Regions from separate parts of the Devosia sp. MDV22-iso42 genome, predicted to be linked through region 1. Evidence: predicted binding sites of a transcription regulator. Region 1 holds the regulator's gene; each other region holds the start of a gene.

Region 1 (3,960 bases):
ATGACCAGCCGCCCTTTCCTGCCAGCGCCATGGACGGCTATGCCGTGCGCGCGGCCGACATCGTTCCGGGCCATGCCCTCAGCATCATCGGCACCTCGCAGGCCGGCGCCGGCTTTGCCGGCTCGGTCGGTCCCGACCAGACCGTCCGCATCTTTACCGGTGCCCCGGTACCACCCGGCGCCGATGCGGTGATCATGCAGGAAGACGCCATGGTCGAGGGCAATCTGGTACGCTTTTCCAGCACGCCGCCGCCGGGCCGCAGCATAAGGGCCAAGGGCAATGATTTTGCTAATGGGCAGACCCTGGTCGAGCCCGGCACGCGACTGACGCCAATGCAGCTGGCCGTCGCCGCCGCGGCCAATGCCCCTGCCCTCACCGTCGCCCGGCGGCCGCGCCTGGCGCTGCTGGCCACCGGCGATGAGCTTGAACTGCCCGGCGCCGTGCTGGCCCCCGACCAGATCATCGCCTCCAACAGCTTCGGCCTCGCGCCGCTCCTGGCCCCCTATGCCCAGACCGTCACCGATCACGGCATTGCCCGCGACGACCGGGATCAGCTGCGGGCAAAGCTTGTTGCTGTCTTTGCCGATGAACCCGACATCCTGATCACCACCGGCGGCGCCAGCGTCGGCGATCATGATATCGTCCAGGAAATCCTGCTTGAGCTCGGCGTGACGCTGGACTTCTGGAAAATCAACATGCGGCCAGGCAAGCCGTTGATGTTCGGCACCCGCGGCAAGACCCTGGTCTTTGGCCTGCCGGGCAATCCCGTCTCGGCCATGGTCACCGCCATCGTCTTCATCAAGCCGGCCCTGCGCGCCTGGCTGGGCCATGCCGAACCCGGCAACTGGCGCCTGCCTTTGGCCGCCCCGACCCCGGCCAACACGGCGCGCCGCCACTTCATGCGGGCCCGACTGCTCCACAGCGCCACCGGGCCGCTCCTGCTGCCGATCGCCCAGACCGATAGCGGCCATACCTCTTCGCTGGCCCATGCCGACATGCTGATCATCCAGCCGGAAAACGATCCCGGCCAGGCCAGCGGCACCATGGCCACGGCTCTCAGCATCGACGCCTTCTAGGTTCCGACGGGGCCGCGCATGGGATATTGCAGAACACAACCGGAACACCTATAGTCGTTCTGTCTATGTTCCGATTCTAATCCCGAGGGGCCCATGCTCACGCGCAAACAACACGAGCTGTTGATGTTCATCCACGAACGGATGAAGGAAAGCGGCATTCCGCCCTCCTTCGACGAGATGAAGGATGCGCTGGATCTGGCCTCCAAATCGGGCATCCATCGCCTGATCACCGCACTTGAGGAGCGCGGCTTCATTCGTCGCCTGCCCAACCGGGCCCGGGCGCTCGAAGTGGTCAAGCTCCCCGATTCCATGAACCCCTCGCTGGGCGGTCGCAAGGCGCGCTTCGAGCCCTCGGTCATCGAGGGCAATCTGGGCAAGGTGGCCAGTCCCCCCTCGCGCATGTCGGCGGCCGAGGACTATGCCAGGCCGATCGCCATTCCGGTCATGGGCCGCATCGCGGCCGGTACGCCCATCGAGGCCATCCAGAACCATTCCCACACCATCATGGTCCCGCCTGAAATGCTGGGCAGCGGTGAACACTACGCGCTCGAAGTGCGTGGCGATTCCATGATCGATGCCGGCATTTTTGATGGCGACACCGTCTTGATCAAGAAGCAGGACGCAGCCAGCACCGGCGAGATCATCGTCGCTCTCGTGGATGATGAAGAAGCCACGCTCAAGCGCCTGCGCCGCAAGGGCAATACGGTAGCGCTCGAAGCCGCCAACCCGGCCTATGAAACCCGCATCTTCCCGCCTGACCGCGTCAAGATCCAGGGCCGCCTGGTAGGCCTGCTGCGGAAATATTGATGGCTGAGCGCCTTCTCGAGAAGCTCTGTCCGGTCATTCTTCGGGGAGCGACCGGGGCTCGGGAGGTTCTGGTTTTTCGTCATCCGCAGGCCGGCATACAGGTGGTCAAGGGCACCCGGGAACGTGGAGAGACAGCGGTCGCTGGAGCCTTGCGCGAATTGGCCGAAGAGTCCGGGGTCGCGGAAAGTGTTTCAGGCGCCCTCGCCTGCTCCAGCTCGACGATAATGGCCGGGCAGCTCTGGCATTTTGTCCAAGTGCAGTGCCCCGATTTACCGGAACACTGGTCGTTCTTTGCCCAGGATGATGGCGGGAAGAAGTTTGACTTCTTTTGGTGGTCCCTCGACGCAGTGCCGAGCGAGGACTGGCATCCCAGCTTCGTGCGTGCCCTCGATGTGGTCCGCCATATCGACGCTGCGCCCATGCCGGATGCGGCCATGGTAATGGCGGACTATGCCGAGCGTATCAATACGCACCAATTTGCCGACGTCGCGCCTTTGATCGATGCAGATGCGGTCTTCTGGTTCAGCGATGGATCCCATCGCGGTATTGCCGCAATTCAGGCCGCTTTCGAAGCAACTTGGGGCGCCTTGGCCGATGAGCTGTACTGGATTGAGTCGCTGCGCTGGATTGCTGTGGGGGATACCGCTGCCAGCTGCATCTATGCGTTCCACTGGCAGGCAATGATTGATGGTGAGTACCAATCCGGCTCGGGTCGAGGCACCACGGTGCTGGCCAACAAAGCAGGCCGATGGCAGATCGTGCACGAGCACCTCAGCCCGGCGCGCTGATCAGTCCCGTGCGTCGGGCGGCGGGATATCGGTGCTGGTCTTGCACTCGACCAGCCACACATCATAGACGGCGTGGTCCACGGCATTGAGCGCCGGGCTGTCGGCAAACATCCAGCCGGTAAAGATGCGCTTGGACGTGCCGGTCAGGCTGCGCTGGTCGACCTCGAGAAAGGCCGAAACGCGCTGCGCTTCGGTGACCGGATGGCTGTAACAGGCGCGCGGGGTGATCTCGAGCGCGCCGAACAGCACGGTCTCGTCGATATAGACGTCAAAGCGGGTGATGCGGCCGGTAATCTTGTCGAGCCCGGCAAAGGCCGCCACCGGATTGGCAATCGGCTGTGCCTGGGCGGGAGCCACCAGGCCAGCAGAAACGGACGCTGCCAGCACCGGCAGCGCCAGTATTGTGCGGCGCAGAAAACGGGGATGGCGCAAGGCGCCGGCTCTATTCAGGCGACCAGGCGTCATAATCCCCGGTGACGCGCGGGCGCTCGCCCTTGTTGAGCAGGCTGCCATCGGGACGATAGGCTGCCGCCGTGCCGGTCAGGTTTTCCTGGTGCGGCAGTTCCCAGCTCTTGGCCACGTAATTGGCCTTGGTGGGGACCACGTCGGTGCGGTGATGCATCCAGCCATGCCAGCCATTGCCGATGGTGGAGGCGTCGGCGGGACCGGCATAGGTCACATAGCGCCGGTCGGCCTTCTTGTCCTGATAGTACTGGTTGCCGAACTCGTCGCTGCCGACATAGTCGCCGAAGCGCCAGATCCACAGGCGGGTGCCCCAGGTCTGACCACCCCACCAGGAGAAGATTTCACTCAGGAACTGCTTGATACCCGATTTTGCCACTTGTCGATTCCGCCGTCGGAGCTTTGCGTTGGGCCGGGTGTACCATGGGTTCGGCACGCGGCCTAGTCTCGCGCGGCCTTTTCGGCGCGCCAAATTGCCGTTCCGGCGCTTCATTTGCCACCCGGCAATGCGGTAGGCGCGCCCCTGCCCTGCATACTGCATCTGGGTGGCCGCGCGCGGCGATGGGCACAAGCGCTGGTGTGTCACGTGCCAACGTTTTTTGGGCAAATTTTCTCCGCTTGACAGGATTTCAGCCCCCATGATTCTGGGTTTTTCTGCTATGGTTAACCAGATATGACTGACTGATGACAGAGCCCGGAAGCATGAGGAATCACGGCGCTTTAGCGCGACTTGCTGGCCTCACGTCTGCGGCCCTCATGTGACACTGCTTGATGGGTAAATACAGCCGGGCAAGGGCCGGAAAATCTTGCACTTTGTCCCCGCTATC
Region 2 (3,960 bases), on a different contig from region 1:
GGGAGGTAAGACTCATGCGCGGAGCATCCGCGCCGCAATCAGCGCCAGAGCAAAAAGCACTCTTGTCTCCCGCTCGTTATCGGTAAAGCCGGCAAAGCCATCGACCGATCCCTGGTATAGGTCTTCGCCAGCGGCATCGGGGTAACTCACGGTCATGCCGCCATGTCTGGCGTGAATGTAGCCGCAAGGGTTACCGGATCGCGAGACCTCGTATTGTTCAGGCACTGATGGAGACGTCAATTGCAGCACCAAGCCAAGGCGGTCTGCCGCCTCTAGCACAAGCGCAGGAATTGTGGGCGATTGCCCCTTTGGAAGGTTTAGCTTCTCAATCTGTTCGACAAGAGACGACATTACGTTCACCCGAGCATTCATAGGTCCGCTTTAGACGACGCAGCTGCCAGTCTCAACTCCCAGCACGGTTGGGCCTCCGGCCACGATAAAACCCACTCCGGCTCGAAGGTGCCCCATAGGCTCTCATAGACACTTGCCAACTGGGGCCGCAGTCGCCTGATCTCACAATAGCATTCAATGAAGGCGCGTCGTGGATCGTCAAAGTCTCCGAACAGGAGCTCCCTCTCAAACGGATACCGCCAATCTTCGAAGTATCGAGCTATGTCGGAAACGCATCCAGCCAGATGCGGGAGGTTGTTTCTGACTTCATCGGGTAGCCCAAGGTACAGCACTTCCAGGTCATGCCCGCGCTCTCTGGAGCCAGATGCGAGAAAGTGAACCAGCTTGAAAGCAAGCTCGACAGAAAACACATAATTCGTGATGGTTGGCGCAGAGATAGAATGAAAGTCGTACTGACCAAATTTTATGTTGAGGGCACAGCGCTCACCGGCCAGGAAATATGCCGTAGCTGTGTCAAGCTGTCGTTGGACATCGACTTTCAACTACTCAACTCCCGCAGGCCCAGCCGGATCAGCTTCTCGGTCGGCACGCCATCGCCCTCGCGGGCGACGATGCGCGCCAAGGCGGCGGACGCCTGGGCACTCGAATAGCCCAGATTGGTCAGCGCCGAGACCGCATCGGCAATGGCGCCGGGCGCCACGCCGTCGCCCAGAGCCGCCTGCAGCCCCAGCGTGCCGGCATCGATGCCGACGCCGGTCGGCACCTTGCCCTTGAGCTCGGTCACCAGCCGCACGGCCAGCTTGGGCCCCACGCCATTGGCGCGGCCGATCATGGCCTTGTCCTGCAGCGCAATGGCGCTCGACAGTTCGGACGGCGACAGCACCGACAGGATCGACAGCGCCACGCGTGCGCCCACGCCCTGCACTGTCGAGAGCAGGTTGAACCAGGCCTTTTCCGTTTCGGTGGCAAAGCCATAGAGCCGGATCATGTCCTCGCGGACAATGGTTTCGATGAACAGCACGCCGGCTTCGCCCACCCGCGGCAGCGCCTGCAGGGTCCGGCTCGAGCAGAACGCCTCGTAGCAGACGCCGCCGCAGTCGATCAGCACATGGTCATCGCCAAAGCTGTCGATCATGCCCTTGAGCTTGCCGATCATGCCATGGCCCTCAAGCGCTGCTGCAATACCCGGTGATGCGCATGGCAGATGGCAATCGCCAGCGCATCGGCCGCATCGGGCCCCTTGAAATCTGCCGTCGGCATCAGCGTGCGCACCATCAGTTCGACCTGTCCCTTACCCGCGTGGCCCGTGCCCACGACGGACTTCTTGACCAGATTGGCGGCATATTCGGCCACCGGCAGGCCGCGCGCCGCCGGCGTCAGCATCGCTACCCCGCGGGCCTGACCCAGGATCAGCGCCGAACGCACCCCGGCATTGACGAAGGTTTCTTCCACCGCCGCCTCGGCCGGTGCAAACCGGTCCAGCACTGCATTGAGCCCGGCGAACAGCATTGCGAGCCGTTCGGCCAGCCCGCCATCGACCGCGGGCGTTATCGTCCCGGCGCCGACAAAGGTCAGGCGGTTGCCCTGGCTTTCAATCACACCCCAGCCGCAACGGCGCAGGCCCGGATCAATGCCAATGATTCGCGTCGTCAGGTTCATGGATCATCCTTAATCGCCGGCGACGATCCTACCAAGCCCAATGTGAACAAAGCGGAAACACGCGCGTGGAAAAACGGACGATAGGGTCAATTGCGCCGATCTCGCCAACCCTTTGTTCAGCGGCTCACCCTAGCCTGTGACAGACAGATTCCTGAGCCGCGCGCCTGACTTGGCAAACGGTTAACCACCAGCCGGGCAAGGGCAGGGTCAAGGGAACGATCATGCCTCTGCCGGGTTTGTTTTCCCGCTATGCCAGCATCGTGCTGACGGGGGCCGAGTAATTTCAGAGCACGCCGAACGTCGACACCATTTTTGCCGGGGACGCGTCATCCCTCACTATTGATTGCACCAGGCCAGCGCAGAAATTGACGCGCCGTTGCCCGCCGGAGATTGCCGATGTTGCGCCCCAAGTCTTTGACCGCTTTGCAGAGCTGGTCCAGCGTCGGCCGATGGACGCTGATCGGAACCCTTTTCTGCATGGTGGTGTCGCTGATCGTCAATGTCGTGCTGTTCGGCGACCTGGGCGCCCGGGCCCTGGAGCGGGCCATGGTCAGCGCGATCCTGATCCCGGCCATTGTCGGCATGCCGCTGTTCCTGTTTCTGGGCATGCGGGTGCGTGGCCTGGCGCTGAGCAATATCCGCCTGGGCCTGGTGGCGCGCACCGATAGCCTCACCTCCTGCCTCAATCGCGGCGCCTTTACCGCGCGTGTCGGCGGCCTGCTGGCCCAGCGCCGGCCGGACACGACCAGCGCCCTGCTGATGATCGACGCCGACAACTTCAAGGCCATCAACGACCTGTTTGGCCACGATTGCGGCGACGACGCCCTAGCCATCATCGCCCGCTCGATCCGGGCCGTGCTGCGCTCGGGCGATCTGGTGGGGCGCATGGGCGGCGAGGAGTTTGCCGTCTACCTGCCCGACCTCGACCAGTACCAGGCCGAAACCATTGCCGAGCGCATCCGCCGCTCGGTGCGTCTGGCCAACTTTGCCCCGGACGGCCAGCGCCACCTGCTCTCGGTCAGCATTGGCGGCGCCGTGTTCGAGGGCGAGCGCGAATTTGCCGAACTGTTCCGCATCGCCGACCAGCGTCTCTACGAGGCCAAGCGCGCCGGCCGCAACCGCTCCGCCGTGGTCAATGTCGCCGACCTGGCCGATCCGGACCTGCAGCAGTCGGCATGAAAAAGGGCGGCGCCTGCAGCACCGCCCCCGAAATTCCGGTCATCAGCCCAGGGCGTTACGCGTCGAGCTTGGCCATGTCCTCATCGCTCATTTCGAAGTTCGAATAGACGTTCTGCACGTCATCGTCTTCTTCCAGCATGGCGATCAGCCGCATCAGCGTCGCGCCCTTGTCGGCATCGATCGGGGCATTGGTCTGCGGCTTCCATACGGCCTTGACAGATTCCGCTTCGCCCAGCGCCTTTTCCAGCGCGGCGGCCACGTCCACCATGGCCTCGAAGGTCGTGGTCACATAGTGACCGTCTTCGCTGCTCTCGACGTCATCGGCACCAGCCTCGATCGCCGCTTCCATGATGGCATCTTCGCTGCCGGCCTTGGCCGGGTAGACGATCTCCCCGACCTTGTCGAACATGAAGCCGACCGAATTGGTTTCGCCCATGGCGCCGCCGCACTTGGAAAAGTACGAGCGCACATTGGAGGCGGTGCGGTTGCGGTTGTCGGTCAGCGTCTCGACGATGATGGCAACGCCACCCGGGCCATAGCCCTCATAGCGGATCTCTTCGAAATTCTCGCCGTCCGAGCCGATCGCCTTCTTGATGGCGCGGTCGATATTGTCCTTGGGCATGGACTGCGAGCGAGCATTGACCACGGCCAGGCGCAGCCGCGAATTGAAGGCCGGATCGGGCATGCCCATCTTGGCCGCCACGGTGATTTCGCGGGCCAGCTTGGAAAAGACCTTCGAACGCACGGCGTCCGACTTGCCCTTGCGGTGCA
Region 3 (3,960 bases), on a different contig from region 1:
GACCATCCGGTCCCTGGCGCAGTCGGGTGCAATTCGGGCCACGATCGACAGCATGCTGCCGCTGGCGCGCGTCGCGGAGGCTCACGCCCTGGTCGACAGCGGACGCAAGCGCGGCGCGGTCGTGATCACCGTGGCGGAGGCAAGGCCGAGCCTGCCCGCATCATGAGAAAGCGGCGCCGGGAGGTCCCGGCGCCGCCTGAAACGCGCTGATGCTAATGGGCGGCGTGGCCCGAGATGCCGCCGCCTTCGGGCTTGCGCACGAAGAAGGCCGTGAGGATGGCAAACAGCGAGATCACCGCGCCGACCAGGAAAGCGAGCTGGATGCCGCCGGCCAGGGCGCTGACCGGTTCGAGCCCCGCCCCGGCCAGGGCCTGGGTGCGGATGGTCATCAGCGCGACGAAGAGCGCGATGCCTGCGGCGCCGGCTACCTGCTGCACCGAGCCGAGGATGGCGCTGCCATGGGAGTACATTTCCTTGCGCACCGAGCCCAGGGCGGCGGTGAACAGTGGCGTGAACACCAGAGCCAGGCCGATGCTGATGATGATGTGGCCGACCAGGATGGCCCAGACCGAGGTGTGCTGGTCGACGCGGGTCAGGGCCCAGAGGACGGCCGACACCAGGGCCGTGCCGGGCACCAGCAGCCTGGTCGGGCCGATACGGTCATAAAGGCGGCCAACCGGCGGCGCCAGCAGGCCCATCAGCAGGCCGCCGGGCAGCAGCAACAGACCGGTCTGCAGCGTGTCGAGCCCGAGCACGTTCTGGGTATAGATGGGCAGCAGGATGACGGTGCCGAACAGGGCCATCATGGCGACCGCCATGGTCAGCACGGCAAAGGTGTAGTTGCGCGACAGGAAGGTGCGCAGGTCGAGCAGGGCCTTGTCCTGCCGCGACAGCACGATCTGGCGCCAGACAAAGACCGCCATGCCGACCAGGCCGACGACGAGCGGCAGCCAGAGCGGGAAGGCCGCCCCGACATGCTCGCCCTCGCCCAGGCTGGACAGGCCATAGACCAGACCGCCAAAGCCCACGGCCGAGAGCAAGACAGAAGCGATGTCGAGCGGGGCATAGCGCGGCGTCGTGACGTTCTGCATCCGGTTGCTGCCCACGGCCAGGGCGCCCAAGGCGATGGGCAGCATGAGGATGAACATCCAGCGCCATTCCAGATAGGCCAGGATGAAGCCGCCAATGGTGGGGCCGATGGCCGGCGCCACCGAAATGACGATGGAGATATTGCCCATGGTCTTGCCGCGCGTTTCGGGCGGCACCAGGGTCATGACCGTGGTCATCAGCAGCGGCATCATGATGGCGGTGCCGACGGCCTGGATGATGCGGCCGACAATCAGCAGTTCGATGCCGGGGGATGCGGCGCAGATAACGGTGCCCAGGGTGAAGGTCGACATAGCCAGCATGAAGACCGGGCGGGTGTTCATGCGCTGCAGCAGGAAGCCGGTAATGGGGATGACAATGGCCATGGTAAGCAGGAAGGCCGTGGTGAGCCACTGCGCGATATTGGGCAGGATGTTGAGATCGGCCATCAGCTGGGGAATGGCCACGCTCATCATCGTCTCATTGAGGAAGACGACAAAGGTCGAGCCCAGCAGCAGGGCAATGACCAGCTTGTTGCGCGCGGCATGATCGGTGACGTCCGGCGGCGCGCCGTCCATTGTAGTATCCTGGGTCGTCATAACGCTATCCCTCGAGAAATTCGGCAGTGTCGCCAGCACGACGTGCAGCAGCGGCAAAAAACGACACGACTGTGGTCAACTGGCGTGACATTCCCTGTCAGCATTGGATCGACCAGCCCGTCGGCCAGGCTCGCGCGGCAACACATAAATGGTTTAGCGGCGGAGCTCACGAGGAGCCGCGCCGCAGAGCGATGTGGCATAGTCCGGATCACTGACAGCGTCCATTCGTCACATCACATAGCTGCCTTGTGCCCTTGATCGAGCGGTAGGCAATCCTGGTACCAAAGGTGAACAAACACGGTATTGTTCTTGTTCTGTTCCCGCGGAACTGTTACATCCTGGGACGCGTTGTTCAGTCACGATTCGACTGCTTCACGTTCGGCAGGAGACGTTTGCATGGCCCTTTATCAAGCCCCGTCCTTTGAAGCGCTCGAGCAGCTCAGCCGCAGCCGCGATGCCGATCTGGCGCGGCGCGAACTGCTCGATGTCAGCCGTATTCGCGGCCGGGGCGCCCAGAGCAATCGCAGCGGCCGCTTCGAGAAGCAGACCCGCGAGAGCTTCGATGATGGCTGGGACAATGTCGAGCCGCTGTCGATCTTCGAGACCGTGGAACACAATGAGCGCGCCAAGACCATCATCACCAGCAATGACAGCCCCGATATCGGCTTCGAGCGCTCGATCAATGCCTATCGCGGCTGCGAGCATGGCTGTTCCTATTGCTATGCGCGGCCGACGCATGCCTTTCTCGGGCATTCGGCCGGCATCGAATTCGAACGCGACATCTATGTCAAAACCAATGCGGTCGAGGCGCTGCGGGCGGAGCTGGGGGCGAAAAGCTACCGGGTGAAGCCGATTGCCATGGGCACCAATACCGACCCCTATCAACCGGCCGAGCGCAAGCACAAGCTGACGCGCGGCATTCTCGAGGTGATGCTGGAGACCCGGCATCCGGTGATGATCACGACCAAATCCTCGCTGATTATCCGCGATCTTGACCTGCTGACCGAGCTGGCCAAGCTGGGCCTGGTCAAGGTCGCCATCTCGATGACCTCGATGGATCACAAGCTCAGCCGGCGCATGGAGCCGCGCGCCTCCTCCCCTGCCCGGCGGCTCGAAGCCATTCGCCTGCTCAGCGAGGCGGGCGTGCCGGTGGCGGTGTTTGCCTCGCCGATGATTCCGGCGATCAATGACATGGAGCTCGAACGCATTCTCGATGCGGCGGCGGCGCAGGGCGCCACCAGCGCGCAGATGATCCTGCTGCGGCTGCCCGGCGAAGTGCGCGATGTATTCCGCGAATGGCTGCTCCGACATTTCCCCGACCGGGTGCGCCATGTGCTGGCGCTGGTGCGCGATACGCGCGGCGGCAAGGATTATGACAGCCGCTTTGGCACCCGCATGACCGGCGAAGGCCCCTATGCCACGCTGCTGCGGCAGCGCTTCGACAAGGGCCGCGAGCGCTATGGGCTCGATGGCAAGCTGCCCGGGCTGCGCAATGACCTCTTCGTGCCGCCCAAGGTCGAAAGTGCGCAGATGAGCCTGTTCTAGGCTGGCGCGCCAAGCGGAATGCGCAGGCGGGTGGCAATGAAATCCAGCACGGCCGGATCGTCATAACCATCGGTGGAGAGCACGGCGCCGGCAGCGCGCAGCGGGGCATTGTCGAGGCTGGTGCGCAGGCCGATGGTAGCGAGGCCCGCCGCGGTGGCGGAGGCGATGCCGGTACGCGAATCCTCAAAGGCCACCGAGACGGCGGCGTCAGCGCCGAGCAACCGGAGCCCTTCGAGATAGGGCAGCGGGTGCGGCTTGCCATGGGCCAGTTCGGCACCAATGACCAGCGCCTGAAACCGGTGGGTGATGCCGAGGCCATCAAGGATCAGTTCGGCATTGGCGCGCGGCGCATTGGTGACTGCCGCCATGGCAATGCCAGCGGCATCGGCCAGATTGAGCAAGGCGAAGAGCCCGGGCACCGCGTGGATTTCCGTCGCCGCCAGTTCGCGGAACAGCGCCTCCTTATGATCGAGCACCGCCATGCCCTCGGCTGGGGACAGGCCGGGCAGGATATTGGCGGCAATATCGACATTGGCCAGGCCCTGCAGTTCGCGGGCAAAGCGGGCCTTGTCGAACTGCTGACCATAGGGGGCAAAGGCCCGGTTGAAGGCCAGCAGGTGCAGCGGATCGGTATCGGCCAGCGTGCCATCGATATCAAACAGCAGCGCGGCGCCGGGCGTCGGGATCATCGGTCGTTCCGTTCAAGCATGGGAGACTTCAGTATTGCGCG

The links. Region 1 encodes LexA, which represses DNA repair genes until DNA is damaged. Its sites were predicted from a motif close to TGTTCNNNNTGTGTTCNG; they were not measured.
Region 2: a site for LexA is predicted at 2,053-2,070, ahead of ruvC (crossover junction endodeoxyribonuclease RuvC). Genes of this name have one in related genera too.
Region 3: a site for LexA is predicted at 1,990-2,007, ahead of AC4NN3_RS01360 (PA0069 family radical SAM protein). Genes of this name have one in related genera too.

What each region holds. Positions count from the first base shown of each region.
Region 1 covers NZ_JBZVWR010000006.1:459,289-463,248, reverse strand. The annotation lists gene AC4NN3_RS03915 (molybdopterin molybdotransferase MoeA) at 1-1,076, shown strand, start outside; gene lexA (transcriptional repressor LexA) at 1,170-1,883, shown strand; gene AC4NN3_RS03905 (DUF4440 domain-containing protein) at 1,883-2,671, shown strand; gene AC4NN3_RS03900 (DUF2155 domain-containing protein) at 2,672-3,136, opposite strand; gene AC4NN3_RS03895 (NADH:ubiquinone oxidoreductase subunit NDUFA12) at 3,114-3,512, opposite strand.
Region 2 covers NZ_JBZVWR010000010.1:138,431-142,390, forward strand. The annotation lists gene ruvB (Holliday junction branch migration DNA helicase RuvB) at 1-16, opposite strand, end outside; gene AC4NN3_RS12535 (hypothetical protein) at 13-351, opposite strand; gene ruvA (Holliday junction branch migration protein RuvA) at 890-1,507, opposite strand; gene ruvC (crossover junction endodeoxyribonuclease RuvC) at 1,504-2,010, opposite strand; gene AC4NN3_RS12550 (GGDEF domain-containing protein) at 2,407-3,189, shown strand; gene AC4NN3_RS12555 (YebC/PmpR family DNA-binding transcriptional regulator) at 3,245-3,960, opposite strand, start outside.
Region 3 covers NZ_JBZVWR010000004.1:30,080-34,039, forward strand. The annotation lists gene AC4NN3_RS01350 (NAD(P)-dependent alcohol dehydrogenase) at 1-166, shown strand, start outside; gene AC4NN3_RS01355 (MDR family MFS transporter) at 213-1,685, opposite strand; gene AC4NN3_RS01360 (PA0069 family radical SAM protein) at 2,082-3,230, shown strand; gene AC4NN3_RS01365 (HAD family hydrolase) at 3,227-3,919, opposite strand; gene AC4NN3_RS01370 (hypothetical protein) at 3,948-3,960, opposite strand, start outside.